Regions from separate parts of the Rhodoferax sp. ZS1R25 genome, predicted to be linked through region 1. Evidence: predicted binding sites of a transcription regulator. Region 1 holds the regulator's gene; each other region holds the start of a gene.

What was found. Region 1 encodes sigma-54, which starts transcription at its own class of promoters, with help from an activator protein. Its sites were predicted from a motif close to TGGCANGNAANCTGCTTT; they were not measured.
Region 2: the regulator sigma-54 is predicted to act here: its motif matches at 2,806-2,823, upstream of AC097R_RS08660 (CmpA/NrtA family ABC transporter substrate-binding protein).
Region 3: the regulator sigma-54 is predicted to act here: its motif matches at 1,952-1,969, upstream of AC097R_RS17425 (urease subunit gamma).
Region 4: the regulator sigma-54 is predicted to act here: its motif matches at 1,917-1,934, upstream of glnA (type I glutamate--ammonia ligase).

Annotation. Positions count from the first base shown of each region.
Region 1 is NZ_JBWMAZ010000004.1:72,275-77,006, forward strand. Features, by position in the region: gene AC097R_RS19900 (THUMP domain-containing class I SAM-dependent RNA methyltransferase) at 1-1,078, opposite strand, end outside; gene rpoN (RNA polymerase factor sigma-54) at 1,075-2,685, opposite strand; gene lptB (LPS export ABC transporter ATP-binding protein) at 2,685-3,461, opposite strand; gene lptA (lipopolysaccharide transport periplasmic protein LptA) at 3,458-4,066, opposite strand; gene AC097R_RS19920 (exopolyphosphatase) at 4,142-4,732, opposite strand, start outside.
Region 2 is NZ_JBWMAZ010000001.1:1,811,874-1,816,605, reverse strand. Features, by position in the region: gene AC097R_RS08685 (GNAT family N-acetyltransferase) at 1-530, shown strand, start outside; gene AC097R_RS08680 (ANTAR domain-containing response regulator) at 593-1,240, shown strand; gene AC097R_RS08675 (hypothetical protein) at 1,307-1,756, shown strand; gene AC097R_RS08670 (hypothetical protein) at 1,753-2,166, opposite strand; gene AC097R_RS08665 (MerR family transcriptional regulator) at 2,263-2,637, shown strand; gene AC097R_RS08660 (CmpA/NrtA family ABC transporter substrate-binding protein) at 3,000-4,244, shown strand; gene ntrB (nitrate ABC transporter permease) at 4,274-4,732, shown strand, end outside.
Region 3 is NZ_JBWMAZ010000002.1:1,403,386-1,408,117, forward strand. Features, by position in the region: gene AC097R_RS17420 (hybrid sensor histidine kinase/response regulator) at 1-1,874, opposite strand, end outside; gene AC097R_RS17425 (urease subunit gamma) at 2,013-2,315, shown strand; gene AC097R_RS17430 (HupE/UreJ family protein) at 2,338-2,931, shown strand; gene AC097R_RS17435 (urease subunit beta) at 2,942-3,271, shown strand; gene ureC (urease subunit alpha) at 3,271-4,732, shown strand, end outside.
Region 4 is NZ_JBWMAZ010000002.1:936,575-941,306, reverse strand. Features, by position in the region: gene AC097R_RS15215 (16S rRNA pseudouridine(516) synthase) at 1-70, shown strand, start outside; gene AC097R_RS15210 (EI24 domain-containing protein) at 75-950, shown strand; gene AC097R_RS15205 (competence/damage-inducible protein A) at 947-1,756, shown strand; gene glnA (type I glutamate--ammonia ligase) at 1,981-3,396, shown strand; gene AC097R_RS15195 (hypothetical protein) at 3,580-4,077, shown strand; gene glnL (nitrogen regulation protein NR(II)) at 4,129-4,732, shown strand, end outside.

The sequences.
Region 1 (4,732 bases):
TCCAGTGGCTGGCCAGTTGGTTGAAGAAGTCCACACCTTCGTCGGTCTGCGCGAGTTCGCGTGCGCCAAAGCGGGCACCTTCGCCTTCACCGGCTACGCCACCAATGCCAATACGCTCGCCATAGGGCGGGTTCAGCACCATCACGCCGCCGCCTTCAATCGGCGGCATGCGCTGCAGCGCGTCGCCACCGCGAAACTCAATCACATCGGCCACGCCGGCGCGTTGCGCGTTGCGCTGCGCAAAGTCCACCATGCGGTGCGACACATCGCTGCCGTAGATCAGCGCAGTCTGGCCCGGCTCGGGCTTGACCACATTCGCTGCGGCCTCGGCCTTCATGTCCGCCCACTCCTGCGAACGGAAGGGTCGGTATTTTTCGAACGCAAAGCGGCGCAGCGAACCGGCCGCGATGTTGCAGGCAATCTGCGCGGCTTCGATGGCCACCGTGCCGCTGCCGCAGCAGGGGTCGTACAGCGGCATCAGGTCGTCCTCACCCGAGGCCCAGCCGCTGGCGGCAATCATGGCCGCGGCCAGGGTTTCCTTCAGCGGTGCGTCGCCCTTGTCCTCGCGCCAGCCGCGCTTGAACAGCGGCTCGCCCGAGGTGTCGACGTACAGCGAGCAGCTGTCGGTGGTCAGGTGGGCATAGATGCGCACATCGGGCCACTGCGTGTTCACGTCGGGGCGCACGCCGCCCGCCACTTCGCGGAAGCGGTCGCACACGGCATCCTTCACCTTGAGCGCGGCAAAGTTCAGCGAGGTCAGCGGGCTGTGCTGCGCCGTCACCTCGACCTTGATGCTTTCCTTGGGCGTGAACCACTGCTCCCATGGCACCTGCAGGCCGGCGCGGTACAGGTCCTGTTCGCTGCGGTATTCGGTGTACGACACCAGCACCAGCACGCGCTGCGAGAGGCGGCTGTACAGGTTGAGCAACATGGCATGCGCGAACGAGGTGCGCACGGCCACGCCACCGCGCTGCTTGGTCACGCAGCCGGGCGGCAGACCGGTGATTTGCAAAATCTCCGGCGCCAGGTACTCCTCCACGCCGGCGGCGCAGGGGAGAAAAAGGGTCAATTGGTTCATAGCGCTTTGCGGAGTGAGGCGGGGGCAATCTTCAGCCCCTCGCGGTATTTGGCCACGGTGCGCCGGGCGCATTCGATGCCCTGCTCCTTGAGCATGTCAGAGATCTGGTTGTCGCTCAAGGGCTTCTTGCTGCTCTCGGAGGCAATGAACTGTTTGATGAGCGCGCGCACCGCGGTGCTGGAGGCATTGCCACCGCTCTCGGTGCCCAGGCCAGAGCCGAAGAAGTACTTCAGCTCAAACGTGCCAAACGGCGTGGCCATGTACTTGGCCGTGGTCACGCGGCTGATGGTGGACTCGTGCAGGCCCAATTCGTCGGCAATCTCGCGCAGCACCAGGGGGCGCATGGCCAGCTCGCCATGGGTGAAAAAGTTCTTCTGCCGCTCCACAATGGCCGTGCTCACGCGCAGGATGGTGTCAAAGCGCTGCTGGATGTTCTTGATGAACCAGCGCGCCTCCTGCAGGCGTTGCTGCAGCGCCGCGTGGCCAGCACCGTCGCGGCCACCGCGGTGGTTGCGCAGCACATTGGCGTAGATGTCATGCACCTTGAGGCGTGGCATCACCTCGGGGTTGAGCTGCACGCGGAATTTGGGAATGCCACCGGCCTTGCCGATGGCCACCACCAGCACGTCGGGCACCACGATGTTGCGCTCCACGTCCACAAAGCGCCGCCCGGGCTTGGGTTCCAGCCGTGCGATGAGCGCGATCGCTTCGCGCACCAGCGCGTCGCTGCCCACGCCCATTTGCACCAGGCGCTTGATGTCGCGCCGCGCCAGCAGGTCCATGGGTTTGCTGCAGATGCCCAGGGCCACCTGCAGCAGCTCGGCACGCTCGTCCTCACCATCCACTTCAGCTTGGGCCAGCAAGGCCTTGACCTGCAAACGCAGGCACTCGCCCAAGTCGCGCGCGCCCACGCCCACGGGCTCCAGGCTGTGCAGCAAGCCCAGCGCCACGGTGAAGTGGTGCACCAGGTCCTGCAGCTGCTCTTCGTCGCCGGGGTTCAGGCTGCGTGCCAGCTCTTCCAGCGGGTCTTCCAGGTAGCCGTCGTCGTTGAGTGATTCGATGAGGAAGCGCAGCGCGGCCGCGTCGGTGGCATTGGTGCGCAGGCTCAGCGCCTGGCGGTGCAAAAAGGCCTGCAGCGATTCGGCAGAGCGCGCCAGCTCGGTGGCGTCTTTCTCCTCGTCGTCGCCCAGGTTGTTGGCCTTGGCTTTGGCGTCCACCCCCCACTCGCCATCGTCGGGCATCATCTCGGTGGTGCCGTCGCCTTCCCAGTTGGGCTCGTCGCTGCTGCTCAGCGGCGTGGCTTCTTCGTCATTGCTGCTGGTACTGGTCGAGGTGGCGTAGTCGGCCACCGCACTGGGCGCGTAGTCCACCTCGCTGCTCTCGGACAGTCGGTCGCCTTCGCTGACCGTCGCATCTACTGCGTTCAGCCCAAAGTCCTCGCGCTCGGCCCGGTCCTCGGTCAGCTCCAGAAACGGGTTTTCGTCCAGCATCTGCTCCACCTCCTGGCTCAGCTCCAGCGTAGAGAGCTGCAGCAGACGGATGGACTGCTGCAACTGGGGCGTGAGCGCCAGGTGTTGGGAGACGCGTAATGAAAGACCTTGCTTCATTACATTTTGAAATGCTCACCGAGATAGACACGGCGCACATCGGCATTGTTCACGATCTCGGAGGGGGTGCCTTGCGCCAGCACATGGCCGTCGCTGATGATGTAGGCGTGGTCGCAAATGCCCAGGGTTTCGCGCACGTTGTGATCGGTGATCAGCACACCGATGCCACGGCCCTTGAGGAAGTTGATGATGCGCTGGATCTCGATCACCGCAATCGGGTCGATACCGGCAAACGGTTCGTCCAGCAGGATAAAGCGCGGCCGCGTGGCCAGTGCGCGCGCAATCTCCACACGGCGTCGCTCACCACCCGACAGGGCCAGCGAGGGCGACTCGCGCAGATGCTCCACGCGCAGGTCTTGCAGCAGCGCGGTCAGGCGCGCTTCAATCTCGGCCGACTTGAGCGGCTCGCCCGCCTCGTCGCGCTGCAGTTCCAGCACGGCGCGCACGTTGTCTTCGACATTGAGCTTGCGAAAGATGGACGCCTCTTGCGGCAGGTAGCCCAGCCCCAGGCGCGCGCGGCGGTGGATGGGCATGTGCTCGATGGAATGGCCGTCAATCGTGATGTCGCCCGCACTGGCGCGCAGCAAGCCCACGATCATGTAGAACGAGGTGGTCTTGCCCGCGCCGTTGGGGCCCAACAGGCCCACGACCTCGCCAGTGCGCACGGTCAGCGACACATCTTTCACCACCTGGCGCTTGCCATACGACTTTTGCAAATGCCGGGCTTCCAGCCGCCCGGTGCTGGTGTCCGGGGCTTCTTGGGTGGGCTCGCTCACTGGGCGGCCTTCTCAAGTTGCGGCGTGGCGCGCAGAGTGGCACCGGGTTGAGGCGCGGTGGCAGTTTCGCCTTCGGGCTTGGGCGTCAGCATGGCGCGCACACGGCCGGCCGGCGCCGCAGCGGTCTTGGGGGCGCCGTCCACGGTGAATTTGTCGCTGAGGTTTTCGTACAGGATGACGGCACCCGTCACCTCGTCGGCCAGCGTGGCGCCGCGCAGGCGGCGCAGCTGGGCTTTTTTGACAAAGCGCACAGTGTCGGCCTTGCCGTCGTATTCGATGGTGTCGCCATCGCCTTCGATGAACTCATCCAGGCCTTCACGCTTTTGCCGGAAAAACGCCGGCGTGGCGACCGAGCCGGTGACCAGACCGTACTGGTAGCCATCCGGGTCCTGGCGCACCTCGATCTGGGCGCCGCGGATCAGGATGCTGCCCTTGGTCAGCACCACATGGCCGGTGAAGACGCTGACCTGCTTGATGTCGTCGTAGCGCAGGGCGTCCGCCTCCACATTCATGGGCTTGTTTCGGTCGGCTTTTTCGGCCCACGCAAGGCCGCCTGCGCTGGCAAACACCAGCGACACAGCCACAGACAGGATGGTTTTTTTCATAAAGGCACGAAACTTGCTCGAAAAGCGCTTCGGCCATTGTACCGAGCGCTTTGCGCATTTCGCGCCTTGGCCGACTCAGCCGTCGGCGTTAATTTTGGTGATGAGCACCTGCAACACGTCTGCAGCGCGGTCGTTCTCCACCTGGCAGGTACCCGCATTGGCATGGCCGCCCCCGCCGTAGCTCAGCATCAGGTCGCCAATATTGGTCTTCGAGCTGCGGTTGGTGATGGACTTGCCCGTGGCAAACACAGTGTTTTGCTTCTGCAGGCCCCATAGCACGTGGATGGAGATATTGGTCTGCGGGAACAGCGCGTAGACCATGAAACGGTTCACCGCAAAGATGGTGTCCTCATTGCGCAGGTCCAGCACCAACAGGTTGCCATGCACGGTGGAGCAGCGCAGCAGTTGCTCCTTGGCCTTGGCCGCATGCTCAAAGTACAGGTCCACACGCTCCACCACGTCGGGCAGCTGCAGGATTTCGTCAATGCCATGGTGGCGGCAGTACTGGATCAAATCCATCATCAGCTGGTAGTTGCTGACGCGGAACTCGCGGAAGCGGCCCAGGCCGGTGCGCGAATCCATCAGGTAATTCAGCAGCACCCAGCCGGTGGGAGTCATGATTTCGTCGTGGCTGAAGCGGGCCGAGTCCCCCTTGTCCACGGCTTC
Region 2 (4,732 bases), on a different contig from region 1:
GCCTGCCCGACGTGGCGGGCCTGGCCGCTGTGCAGGCCGAACTGCGCCGCATGGGCTTCGTGCCCGCCCAAGCCACGCTGGTGCAGGTGGCGCCCACCGCCACGGTGGCGGGCCTGAGCACCGGCAGCACCGCCACTTGGTCGCCCACACCAACCGAACACTGGGCCGCGGTGTACACCGCGCCAGGCTTTGACCCGGTGGATGGCCAGCACCGCCTGCAGGCGCTGAGCCGCGGCCAGCATGGCGTGTACGCCAGCCTGGTGCAACACGGGCAAGCGTTGTGCGCGGGCACCGCGGTCTACAGCCAGGGCTGGGCCAGCCTGCACGGGCTGCGCACCGTGGTGCACGCGCGCGGCCAGGGTCTGGCCGCCCAGCTGATGGCCTGCTTGGCGCAGGAGGCGCTGCGGCGCGGGCTGACGGAAACGTTTTTGCAGGTGGAGGCAGAAAACACCGCGGCCCTGGCCCTGTACCAGCGTGCGGGCTTCGTCACCGCCTGGTGCTACCACTACTGGCACGCCAGCGCCCGCTAGCCGCTCCTTACGCCAGACAAAAGAGTCCGCTTGGCGCGAATTTTGCGTGCCATGATGGGCATATGACCGAGCCGCTTCGCATCGTCGTGATCAATTCAGACTTGCTGGTCGATGACCAGCAGGATGCCCACGCGTTCAGCCAAGCCGAACGCTCGCGCAGCCTGCGCATTGGACTGCTGGAAAACGGTTTCAACCTGGTGGCGTCTTTGCCGGCCGATGTGTACCTCACCGAGCGCCTGGCGCAGCTGCAGCCCGACATGATCATTGTGGACGCCGAGAGCGACGCGCGTGACGCGCTGGAGCATGTGGTGATGGCCACGCGCGACGAGCGCCGCCCGATCGTCATGTTCACCAACGACAACGACAGTGGCAATGCGCGCGCCGCGGTGGCGGCCGGTGTGTCGGCCTATATCGTGGCGGGCTTGCAGGCCGAGCGCATCCGCCCGATTCTGGACGTGGCGATGGCCCGCTTCCAGCATGAACAGGCCCTGCGCAACGAATTGGCCGCCACGCGCACCGAGCTCAACGAGCTGTCCGCCGCGCTGCAAGACCGCAAGGTCATCGACCGCGCCAAAGCCCTGCTGATGCAGCGCCAGCAGCTCAGCGAAGAAGCCGCCTACGCCAAGCTGCGCAAGACGGCGATGGACAAAAACCTGAAGATTGTGGAAGTGGCCCAGCGCATGCTGGACGTGGCCGACCTGCTCTCCTGACAGAGGCAAACAACTGGTTACGTGTAGTTCACACAATTGGCACAAATCAGAACTAAGCTGTACCCCATGCAACCCGAAATCCCTATCGAACAACTGGCCGCCGAGGTATATGACGCTGCGCCCGCCGCGGAAAAAGAGCGCATGGTGTCGCAGCTGGTCGGCAAGATTTACGAGACTGCGCCGGTCGCCGTGCGCAGCAATCTGATCCTCACGCTGATGAAGCCGCTGGGCGTGCTGTCCCTGGTGGCCGTGGCCGACGGCATCTTCGCCAAAATCCGTTTTCGCGGTGGCTGGCCCGATGTGCAGGTGTTGCCTGACGACGTGAAAAATGTGGAGCCGCAAGACGTGGTGGCCCTGACCCACTATGCACAGCAGGTCAGCCTGCATGTGCTCGACGGCCTGGCCCGCGTGGTGACCGCCTCGCCGGTGATGGCCACTTCGGCAGCTGCTGCGCTGCTGATCCACATCATGGTGCAGCGCCACGGCGTCGAGCGCCGCGCCCACATCCGCAACTAAGCCTGCTTGGCAGCCGCAGGCTGCGCCACCGGCCACCACTGCAGCAGGCCAAACAGCAACTCAAACACCGTAAAGCCCAGCACTACTGCGCTGGCGCCGTGGGCAAACGCGTACACCTGCCACGCAGCAAACAGCATGCGCGCCAGACCATCCAGCCGGCCCAGTCGCACCGTAGGCTCCAGCAGCCGCGCCAGTGACCACACCACCACCACCGAACCCAGCAGATTGGCCAGCAACATATGGGTGGCATCCAGCGGGTGCACCGTGCCCGGCAGTTGCAGCGCCAAGGCCAGCGCCGCCAACTGGGCGTAGAGCCAGGCAAAGGTCCACGGCAGCGCAAACGGCCAGGTGACCAGCAGGTCGTACCAGGCACTGGCACGCACAAGGGTGAGGTAGCGGGGCAAAGTCATCATCAACATCAACCTGAGAAGTGAAAGAAGCCCGCAGTCTCAGGCCTGAAGTAAGCTTCAGGGTCAAGCACTTTTTACCAACTCCCTCTCCTTTCCATGTTGATTGGTGAACTCGCCACTGCCAGCGGCCTCACGCGTGAAGCGCTGCGCTTTTATGAACAGCAGGGGCTGATACGCGCCCAGCGCCTGGCCAATGGCTACCGCGATTACGCGAGCGAGACGCTGATGCTGGTGAACTACATCCGCACGGCGCAGCAGCTAGGCTTCACGCTGGCAGAGATTGGCCACAAGCTGCCCGAGATCTGGGAGCAGGCCGAGCCCGGCCCGGCGATTGCCCAGGTGCTGGGCGAAAAGCTCAGAGAGATTGACGCGCGCATTGCCGCCCTGCTGGCCTTGCGCGAAGGCCTGGCCACGCGGCTGGCACTGGCCTGCCCGCTGATGCCCACAACCACGCCCCAAACCGCGGCGTAACCACCCAGCACGCGCCTGGCTGGCGCAGTGCATAGGTTTTTTTCCTGGTTTGGTGCGGTGCACAAAATCGGTGCGCCGCACATACTTTCAAACAAATTAGGCCTCTAGCCCCTGTATTCATTGCGCTAGCAGCTCCTGAATCCATAGCACACCATCACCAAGACAACCTGGCACAGACATTGCATTAATCCCTGCGAGACCGGCAACGGTCATGCACTGCACCCCACCTAACGGCGGGTAGGGCGCAGGGCAAACAGGACAAAGGCGTCCCCACGGGTTGACTCGCGCACCGCGCAGTCAACCCAGTGCGGACGCCTTTTTTTGTTTTTCGTTTTGTGTTTTTCTCTTCTGGAGCGTGTGCCATGACTGATCTTCTGAAAGCCAAACTCAGCCGCCGTGCTGTTCTGCAAACCGCGGCCGTGGGCGTGGTGGGTATCAACCCTGCGCTGCGCGCTGCGGTGTACGCCGGTGGCTCTGACGCCCCGGAAAAAACCGAAGTCAAGATCGGCTTCATCCCCTTGACCGACTGCGCCAGCGTGGTCATGGCCTCGGTGCTGGGCTTTGACAAGAAATACGGCGTGACCATCGTCCCCAGCAAGGAAGCCAGCTGGGCCGGTGTGCGCGACAAGCTGGTGAACGGCGAGCTGGACTTTGCCCACGTGCTGTACGGCCTGGTCTACGGCGTGCACCTGGGCGTGGGCGGCCCCAAGAAAGACATGGCCGTGCTGGCCACGCTGAACAATAACGGCCAGGCGATCACGCTGTCCAAGAAGCTGGCGGACAAGGGCGCGGTAGATGGCGCCAGCTTGGCCAAGCTGATGGCCAGCGAGAAGCGCGAATACACGTTCGCCCAGACCTTCCCCACCGGCACCCACGCCATGTGGCTGTACTACTGGCTGGCGGCCAATGGCATCAACCCCATGAGTGACGCCAAGGTCATCACCGTGCCGCCACCCCAGATGGTGGCCAATATGCGCGTTGGCAATATGGATGGCTTCTGCGTGGGTGAACCCTGGAACCACCGCGCCATCATTGACGGCATCGGCGTGACGGCCACCACCACCCAGGACATCTGGAAAGACCACCCCGAAAAAGTGCTGGGCACCACGGGCGATTTCGTCAAGAAGTACCCCAACACCGCACGCGCCGTGACCGCCGCCATCCTGGAAGCCGGCCGCTGGATCGACGCCAGCCTGTCCAACAAAAACAAGATGGCAGAAACCATTGCCGACAAGAGCTATGTGAACACCAGCGTGGACGCGATCAACCAGCGCATCTTGGGCCGCTACCAAAACGGCATGGGCAAGACCTGGGATGACCCCAACTACATGAAGTTCTACAACGACGGCGCGGTGAACTTCCCCTACCTGTCGGACGGCATGTGGTTCCTGACGCAACACAAGCGCTGGGGCATTTTGAAAGAGCACCCCGATTACCTCGCTGTGGCCAAGCAGATCAACCAGATCGAGATCTACAAGCAGGCCGCCACCGCCAGCAAGACCCCTGTGCCCAAGGACGTGATGCGCACCAGCAAGCTCATGGACGGCATGGTCTGGGATGGCAAGGACCCCAAGAAATACGCCGACAGCTTCAAGGTCAAAGCCTGAGTTTTTGCGGAACTGAATAGGAGATCCATATGGTCAGCGCTGTTTTTCACTCCCCCTTGGCCACATCGGCCGAAGGGTCTGCTATCAAAAAGGAAGCTGCTGGCGCAGCGTCCACGGGGGCCAGCATGCAAAAAGCAACTAAACCTGCGGCTGTGGCGGCCACGCCCGCCGTGGCCAAGCCGGGCTACGACTGGCGTGGCCTGGTGCTGCGGGTGCTCCCACCCGTGATGGGCCTGGCGCTGCTGGTGGGCATCTGGGCGCTGGTGAGCATTGGCACCAAAAGCAGCATTCCCAGCCCCTGGGAAACACTGCAGCAGGCCATCACCATCTTCAGCGATCCGTTCTACCGCAAAGGCCCCAACGACCAGGGCGTGGGCTGGAACGTGCTGTTCTCGCTGGAGCGTGTGGCGCTGGGTTTTGGCCTGGCGGCTGCGGTGGGCATTCCCGCGGGTTTCATGATTGGGCGCTTTGAGTTTTTGAGCCGCATG
Region 3 (4,732 bases), on a different contig from region 1:
CGCAGCGCGGCTTGCAACGCGGCCTGCTGCTCGGTCATGGCCGCCAGCGCGCCGAGCTCTTGCGTGTAGAACATGCCAAACACCGTGGCCAAGAGCGGCACGATGATGAGCATCAGCAAAATGAAATGGCCCAGCCCCGTGTCCAGAAACGGCCATACCGATTTTGGCAGCAACCAGCGTAGCGCGGCCGACCATTGGGTGGACAGGTTGGCGTGCGGCTTGCACATGTCGCCACAACGCGCGTCCAGCGTGCAACACAGCGAACAGATGGGCCCCTGGTAAGCCGGGCAGTGGGCCATGTCGGGCCCTTCGTATTCGCGCTCGCAGATCACGCAGCGGCGCACGGCCAGCCGCGCATAGCTGCCCTCGCCCTGCGCCTCTGACGGCTGGCGGGCCAGGTAGTACTTGCCCTTGGTGACCCAGGCAATCAGGGGTGCGGTGACCATGGCGGTGACCAGCGCCACCACGGCCGAAAACGCCTTGGCCAGTTCGCCAAAAAACCCGAGGTACGCCGCAATCGACAAGCCGGACGCCAGCGCCATCGCGCCCACGCCCACGGGGTTGATGTCAAACAGGTAGGCGCGCTTGAACTCGATGCCCTTGGGCGACAGGCCCAGCGGCTTGTTGATGACCAGGTCGGCCACCACCGCCATGATCCAGGCGATGGCGATGTTGGAGTACAGGCCCAGCACATCGCCCAGCGCCTGGAACACATTCATCTCCATCAGCATGAAGGCGATCACGCTGTTGAACAGCACCCACACCACGCGCCCAGGGTGGCTGTGGGTCAGGCGAGAAAAGAAATTGCTCCACGCCAGCGAGCCCGCGTAGGCGTTGGTCACATTGATCTTGAGCTGCGACACCACCACAAACACCGCCGTGGCCGCCACCGCCCAGCCCAGCGAGGGAAACACATACTCATACGCCGCCAGGTACATCTGGTTCGGGTCCACCGCGCGGTCGGTGGGCACGCTGTGCTGAATAGCCAGGTAAGCCAGGTAGGCACCGCCCAACATCTTGACCACGCCCAGAATGACCCAGCCCGGCCCGCCCACCAGCACGCCCAGCCACCAGCTGCGGCGGTTGGCCGCGGTTTGTGCAGGCATGAAGCGCAGGTAGTCGGCCTGCTCCCCCATTTGGGTAATCAGGGCAATGCCCACCGTCAATGCCGCACCAAACAAGTGCAAATTAAAGGCCCCACCAATACCCAATTCACCACCGTAGTGCGTTATGCCGCTAAACACAGCGGGGTCGCGCACCAAAACAAAGCCGAACGGCACCACCAGCATCACCAGCCACAGCGGCTGGGTCCAGATCTGCAGGCGGCTGATGGTGGACACGCCGTGGGTGACCAGCGGAATCACCACCAGCGCGCAGATCAGGTAACCCCAGGTGGGCGGAATGTCCAGCGCCAGCTCCAGCGCATAGGCCATGACGGCGGCCTCCAGCGCAAAGAAGATAAAGGTGAAAGACGCGTAGATGAGCGAAGTGAGCGTGGATCCGATGTAACCAAAGCCCGCGCCCCGGGTCAGCAGGTCCATGTCCACGCCATAGCGGGCGGCGTACACGCTGATCGGCAAACCGGCCAGAAAGATCACCAGCCCCGTGGCCAGAATGGCCCACAGCGCGTTGACAAAGCCGTATTGCACCAGCAGCGTGGCGCCCACGGCTTCCAGAATGAGGAAGGACGAGGCGCCAAACGCCGTGTTGGCGACCCGGAAGGTCGACCACTTGCGGAAGCGCTGCGGCGCATAGCGCAGCGCATAGTCTTCCATGGTCTCGCTCGCCACCCAGTTGTTGTAATCGCGGCGGATCTTCACCACCCGCTGGGCGGGGGCTTCGGCAGGGGGCGGCAGGGTGGGGGGTGGATGCACAGCACCAGGGGTGCAGATTTCATGCCACCCGCCGGTGGCCCGCGCGGATGCGTCGTTTGGCGTATGGACAGACACAAGGGCACAGGGATTGCTTACAGTGCAGAGTCCCGTCTACCGAACAGCCACCACAAGACCGCCATGGAACTCACACCCAGAGAAAAAGACAAGCTGCTCATCTTCACCGCGGGCCTGCTGGCCGAACGGCGCAAGGCGCGTGGCCTCAAGCTCAACTACCCCGAAGCCATCGCCCTGATCAGCGCCACCGTGATGGAAGGCGCCCGCGACGGCAAGACCGTGGCCCAGCTCATGAGCGAAGGCCGCGCCGTGCTGACCCGCGCCGACGTGATGGACGGCATTGCCGAGATGATCCCCGACATCCAGGTGGAAGCCACCTTCCCCGACGGTACCAAGCTGGTCACCGTCCACCAACCCATTGTCTGAACACCCAGCCCACGGAGACTGTATGCGACCCTCATTGAAAAATGCTCTTCTTTTGATAGCTGCTTGCGCACTATCCACGGGGGCTAGTGCCCATACCGGCCATGGAACCGAGAGTTTCATGGAAGGCCTGGCGCACCCCTTCGGCCTGGACCACTTGCTGGCCATGCTGGCCGTGGGCATCTGGTCGGTCAGCGCCCTGCCCGCCCAGAAGGCCTGGCAAGGCCCTGCTACCTTCCTGCTGGCACTGGTGCTGAGCGCCGTACTGGGCGCCAGCGGCGTGACGCTACCGTATCTGGAGCATGCGATTGCGCTGTCCGTGGTGCTGTTCGGCGCCATGCTCATCGGCGCGGCCAAGCCCATGCCCAAGGTGCTGGGCCTGGGGCTGATCGCCACAGCCGCCTCGCTGCACGGCCTGGCCCATGGTGCGGAAACACCGGAGACCGGCTTTGCGGGCTACGCCGTCGGCTTCTTGCTGACCACCGCGGCGCTGCACCTGGGTGGTGTGGGCTTGGGTCTGTCCATCCGCCGCTGGCTGGCCGCGCGCAGCACCGTGGTGCTGGGCAGCCTGGGTAGCTTGCTGGGCTTTGCCGGCGTCTACCTCTTCACCCAAGTCTGAGGGCCACCGCATGACCCCCGGCGAAATCATCACTGACGAGGGCGAACACGCCCTCAACACCGGCCGCCGCACCCTGACCGTGGTGGTGAAAAACACGGCGGACCGCCCGATCCAGGTCGGCTCGCACTACCACTTTGCCGAGACCAATGGCGCGCTGGGCTTTGACCGCGCGGCCGCGCAAGGCATGCGCCTGAACATCCCCTCGGGCTCGGCCGTGCGCTTTGAGCCCGGCCAGCAACGCACCGTGGAACTCGTCGATTTCTCGGGTGACCGCGTGGTCTATGGCTTTCGCGGCCTCGTGCAAGGACCAATCGACACAAGCGTCGAGGGAAAACTGTAATGGCAACAATTGGACGCCGCGCCTACGCGGAAATCTTTGGCCCCACCACCGGTGACCGCGTGCGCCTGGCCGATACCGGCCTGCTCATCGAGGTGGAGAAGGACTACACCCTGGCCGCAGGAGCCTATGGCGAAGAGGTGAAGTTCGGCGGTGGCAAGACCATCCGCGACGGCATGGCGCAATCGCAAAAGACGCGCGCCGAAGGCGCCGTGGACTGCGTGATGACCAATGCGCTGATCCTGGACCACTGGGGCATCGTCAAGGCCGACATTGGCCTCAAGGGCGGGCGCATCGTCGCCATCGGCAAGGCCGGCAACCCCGACACGCAACCCGGCGTAGACATCATCATTGGCCCTGGCACCGAGGTGATCAGCTGCGAAGGCAACATCGTCACCGCGGGCGGCATCGACAGCCACATCCACTTCATCTGCCCGCAGCAGATTGAAGAGGCCATGGCCAGCGGCGTGACCACCATGCTGGGCGGCGGCACCGGCCCGGCCACGGGCACCTTTGCCACCACTTGCACGCCCGGCCCCTGGAACATCGAGCGCATGCTGCAGGCCGCAGACGCCTTCCCCATGAACCTGGGCTTTTTGGGTAAAGGCAATGCCAGCCTGCCCGCCGCATTGCACGAACAGATCAACGCGGGGGTGATTGGCCTGAAGCTGCACGAAGACTGGGGCACCACGCCCAGCGCCATCAGCAACTGCCTGGACGTGGCCGACGCCACCGACACGCAAGTGGCCATCCACTCCGACACGCTCAATGAATCGGGCTTTGTGGAGGACACCATTGCGGCCACCAAGGGCCGCGGCCTGTGCGCCTTCCACACTGAAGGCGCGGGCGGTGGCCATGCCCCCGATATCCTGCGCGTGGTGGGGCAAGACAACTTCCTGCCCAGCTCCACCAACCCCACCATGCCCTACACCGTGAACACGCTGGACGAGCATGTGGACATGCTGATGGTGTGCCACCACCTGGACGCCGGCATTGCCGAAGATTTGGCCTTTGCCGAGAGCCGCATCCGCAAGGAGACCATTGCGGCCGAGGACATCCTGCACGACATGGGCGCGATCAGCATGATGAGCAGCGACAGCCAGGCCATGGGCCGTGTCGGCGAGGTCATCATCCGCACCTGGCAGACGGCGCACAAGATGAAGGCGCAGCGCGGTAGCCTGCCGGAAGACAGCAGCCGCAACGACAACTTCCGCGCCAAACGCTACATCGCCAAGTACACCATCAACCCCGCCATTGCCCACGGCATCAGCCATGAAGTTGGTTCGATCGAGGTCGGCAAATGGGCCGATCTGGTGGTGTGGAAGCCCGCGTTCTTTGGTGTGAAGCCTGCGTTGATTCTCAAGGGCGGCTTTATCGCGTTTGCGGCCATGGGCGACCCCAATGCCTCCATCCCCACGCCCCAGCCCGTGCACTACCGGCCCATGTTCGGCGCCTTTGGCGGCG
Region 4 (4,732 bases), on a different contig from region 1:
CGACCTGGCGCCCGGCCAGTGGCGCTGGCTGAGTGCCGAAGAACTCATGGCCGTGCAGGCGGCGGGCTAGGGCCATGAACGCGATGCTCGATGCGTTTTGGCGGTCGGTAGCGTACTGCCTGCACCCGCGGGTGATTGGCCTATCGCTGCTGCCGCTGGTGCTGATGGTCGGGCTGATTGCGGGGCTGGGCTACTTTTTCATGGACGCAGCGTTGGCCGCCGTGCAGAACCTGCTGGAGTCATCAGACTTGCTCAACAGCCTGTGGGCGTGGCTGGAATCAGCGGGCGCGGGCAAGCTCAAGACCGTGCTGGTGCCGCTCATCGTGATTGCAGTGGCCACGCCCTTGATCGTGATGGCTTGCCTGTTGTTGGTCGCGATGCTGATGACGCCGCTGATGGTGCGCCTGGTGACCCGGCGCCGCTTTGCGCAGCTGGAGCGCACGGGCGGCGCTTCGTACGCTTTCAGCATTGTCTGGGCACTGGGCTCCACGGTGCTGGCCTTGTCGGCCATGGTGCTGTCTGCGCCGCTGTGGTTTGTGCCGCCGCTGGTGCTGATCCTCCCGCCGCTGATCTGGGGCTGGCTGACCTACCGTGTGATGGCGTTTGATGCGCTGGCTGACCACGCCACGGCAGAAGAGCGCCACACCCTGTTCCAGCGCCACCGCTGGTGGCTGCTGGGCATGGGGGTGTTTGCCGGTTACCTGGGCGCCGCCCCCAGCCTGATCTGGTCGGTGGGCTTTGTGGCTGTGGCGATGGCGCCGTTCCTGATCCCCATTTCTATCTGGCTGTACACGCTGGTGTTCGCGTTTGCCTCGCTGTGGTTCGCCCACTACTGCCTGGCGGCGCTACAGCAGCTGCGCTGGGAGCGCGCCCAGTTGCCGCCCGTGCCGCCTGCGCCACCCACACCCCCGGCACCTGAATTGCCCGTGAATCCTCTGGAGCTTGCATGAACGTTGGCCTAGTCATCATCGGAGACGAGATCTTGTCGGGCAAGCGCACCGACAAGCACCTGTCCAAAGCCATTGAGCTGTTGGGCGAACGGGGCCTGCAGTTGGCCTATGCCGACTATGTGGGTGATGACCCCGAACGCATCACCCAGACGCTGCAGCGCGCGTTTGCCTCGGGCGATGTGGTGTTTTCGTTTGGCGGCATCGGTGCCACGCCGGACGACCACACGCGCCAGTGCGCGGCGCGGGCCTTGGGCGTGCCGCTGGAGTTGCACCCGGAAGCCGAGCAACTGATCCGCGAGCGCATGCAGGACGTGGCCATGGAGCAGGGCCTGCCCTACGAGCCTGACCGGGCTGATAACGTGCACCGCCTGAACATGGGCATGTTCCCCCGGGGCGCGGCCATCATTCCCAACCCGTACAACAAGATTCCCGGTTTTAGCTGCGTGGGCACCCAGTCCGGGAGCGTGCACTTCGTGCCCGGGTTTCCGGTGATGGCTTGGCCCATGCTCGCCTGGGTGCTGGACCAGCAGTACGCCCATTTGCACCGCCGGCATGGTTGGCTGGAACGTTCTGTGGTCGTTTTTGGTGCCATGGAGTCGGCCCTGACCCCGCTGATGGAGGCACTGGAACGGCGCCATGCGGTCAAGGTGTTCAGCTTGCCCAGCGTAGACCACCCGGAGTGGGGGCGCCACATCGAGCTGGGCGTCAAGGGCGAACCAGCTGCGGTAGAGCTGGCGTATGCGGGCCTGCTGGAAGGTCTGAAAGCCCTGCATATGGCGTTAGGCCCGGAATTGGTGCGAAGCTGAATTTGCACAACACCGGTGCATAAATGAATTGCACCATATTGGTGCAATGACGGTGTCGGTGGCAGTTACATGGACGCATCTTTGCGGTGCGCCCCCCTAAAACGCCGGTTTCTCAAGGCAGAATACGGCGGTTTCTCTAAATTGCCCGGCCAGCGGTTTTTGGCACAAAAGCTGCATTGAAGACGGGGCAATTCTTTTTTACAACCGTGCAACAGGAGTATTTGATGGCCAAGACCGTCGCAGACGTGATGAAGATGGTGAAAGAGAACGAAGTCAAATTTGTTGACTTCCGTTTCACCGATACCCGCGGTAAGCAGCAGCACACCACGGTGCCTGTCTCGCATTTCGACGAAGACAAGTTCACCTCCGGCCACGCATTCGACGGTTCTTCCATCGCCGGCTGGAAGGGCATCGAAGCTTCCGACATGTTGTTGATGCCCGATCCCAATACGGCCAACATCGACCCCTTCTTTGAAGAAACCACCATCATCATGAACTGTGATGTGGTGGAGCCTGCTGACGGCAAGTCCTACGATCGCGATCCCCGTTCCATCGCCAAGCGCGCTGAAGCCTACCTGAAGGCTTCCGGCATCGGCGACACGGCTTACTTCGGTCCCGAGCCAGAATTTTTCATCTTTGATGGCGTTCGCTGGAGCACTGACCCCAACAACACGTTCTACGAAATCGACGAGTACGAAGCTCCCTGGAACACCGGTTCCAAGCTCGAAGGCGGCAACCGCGGCCACCGTCCCACCGTCAAGGGCGGCTACTTCCCTGTGCCTCCTGTCGACAGCACACAAGACATGCGCGCCGAGATGTCCCTGATCCTCGAATCTCTGGGCATTCCCGTCGAAGTGTTCCACCACGAAGTGGCGGGCGCTGGCCAGAACGAAATCGGTACCCGCTTCTCCACCCTGGTGGAACGCGCTGACTGGACCATGCTGCAAAAGTATGTGGTGCACAACGTGGCCAACGCCTACGGCAAGACCGCCACCTTCATGCCCAAGCCTTACCACGGTGACAACGGTTCCGGCATGCACGTGCACCAGTCCGTGTGGAAAGACGGCAAGAACCTGTTCGCCGGCGACGGCTATGCAGGTCTGTCTGACTTCGCGCTGTACTACATCGGCGGCATCATCAAGCACGCACGTGCCCTGAACGCCATCACCAACCCTGGCACCAACAGCTACAAGCGCCTGGTTCCTCACTTCGAAGCTCCGGTCAAGCTGGCGTACTCCGCCAAGAACCGTTCCGCATCGATCCGCATTCCGTTTGTGGCGAACCCCAAGGGCCGTCGCGTGGAAGCCCGCTTCCCAGATCCATTGATGAACCCTTACCTGGGCTTCTCTGCCCTGTTGATGGCAGGTCTGGACGGCGTGGAAAACAAGATCCACCCCGGCGAAGCTGCAACGAAGGATCTGTACCATCTGCCTCCCGAGGAAGATGCGAAGGTACCAACCGTGTGCCACAGCCTGGACCAAGCGTTGGAGCACCTGGATAAGGACCGCGGCTTCCTGACCAAGGGTGGCGTGTTTACCGACTCCATGCTCGATGCTTACATCGAGTTGAAGATGCAGGAAGTCAACCGCTTCCGCATGTCGGTACACCCTGTCGAATACGACATGTACTATTCCCTGTGATTTCCGCTGCCCCTGTGGCAGTGGTTTCCTGAAAAAGGACGGCGTAAGCCGTCCTTTTTTTTGCAAACAACCCACTACAGATTCATGTCCAATTGGCAGGGATACTGTGGCGGTTTTTGTTTTTAGGCACTTTTTGGCGCATACTGAATCCACCGCCAGGCACCCTGTTAGCGCGGACACAGCATGAACACCCATTTTTTGATTTCTTTGATAGCTCTTGGCTCGCTCTCCGGCGCATTCGCACAGGAGCGCATCTACCGTTGTGGCAACGAGTACACCAACACCGTGTCCGAGGCCCAGGCGAAAAACTGCAAGCTGATTTCCGGTGGCAATGTCACGGTGGTGCAAGCGCAAAAGCCGGGGACCAAAGTCGCGTCCGCCAGCCAGAGTGGATCACGCGTGGACTCACCCGACCAGCGCGCCAAGGATTCGGATGCGCGCCTGATTCTGGAGGCCGAACTCAAGAAGGCCGAGGCGCGTCAGATCGAACTGGTCAAGGAGTACAACAACGGTGAGCCCGAAAAGTTGGGCCCCGAGACCCGCAACCACCAGAAGTACCTGGACCGCGTGGCCGAACTCAAGGCCGCCATCGCCCGCAATGAGAGTGACATTGCCGGTATCCGCCGGGAGTTGGGACGCGTGCCTGCCGCAGCATCTCCGTCGGTGTCGTCCGCCAAGTAGCGGCGCGCTGTTGTGTGGCCCTGCGGGCTGCGCCGTATTTGACTACCCCCAATGCCTGTGACCCGCACCGACCCCATCCCCGAGCGTTTTCAGTCGTTTGACCTGCTGGCTACTTTGGTGGCCGTGGTCTATGCCGATGCCTCCGTGCAGTTCTCCAATGCGGCGCTGGAGGATGCCTTGGGAACTTCACGCAGAACCATTGTGGGCTCCAGCTTCGCCGACATCTTCACCGAGCCTGCCGCCTTGCAAAGTGCGCTGGAAGGCGCTGCCGAAAACGCTTTTGCGGCACTTCGTTACGACGCGTGGCTCAAGCGCGCGGCACTAGACCCCATGCCGGTCCACGTGATCGTCACGCGCACGGAGTTTTCCGACGAAATCATCATCGAGATGGTGCCGCTGGAACAGCAAACCCGCCAGGACCGCGAAGAGCGCTTGGCCGAGCAGGCCCAGACCAACAAAGAACTGATCCGTAACCTGGCGCATGAGATCAAGAACCCGCTGGGTGGCATTCGTGGCGCGGCGCAGTTGCTGGAAATGGAAATGGAGTCGCCCGAGCTGACCGAGTACACCCAGGTCATCATCCACGAGGCCGACCGCCTGCAAAGCCTGGTGGATCGGCTGCTGGCTCCGCACCGCAGGCCGCACCTGGTGGGCG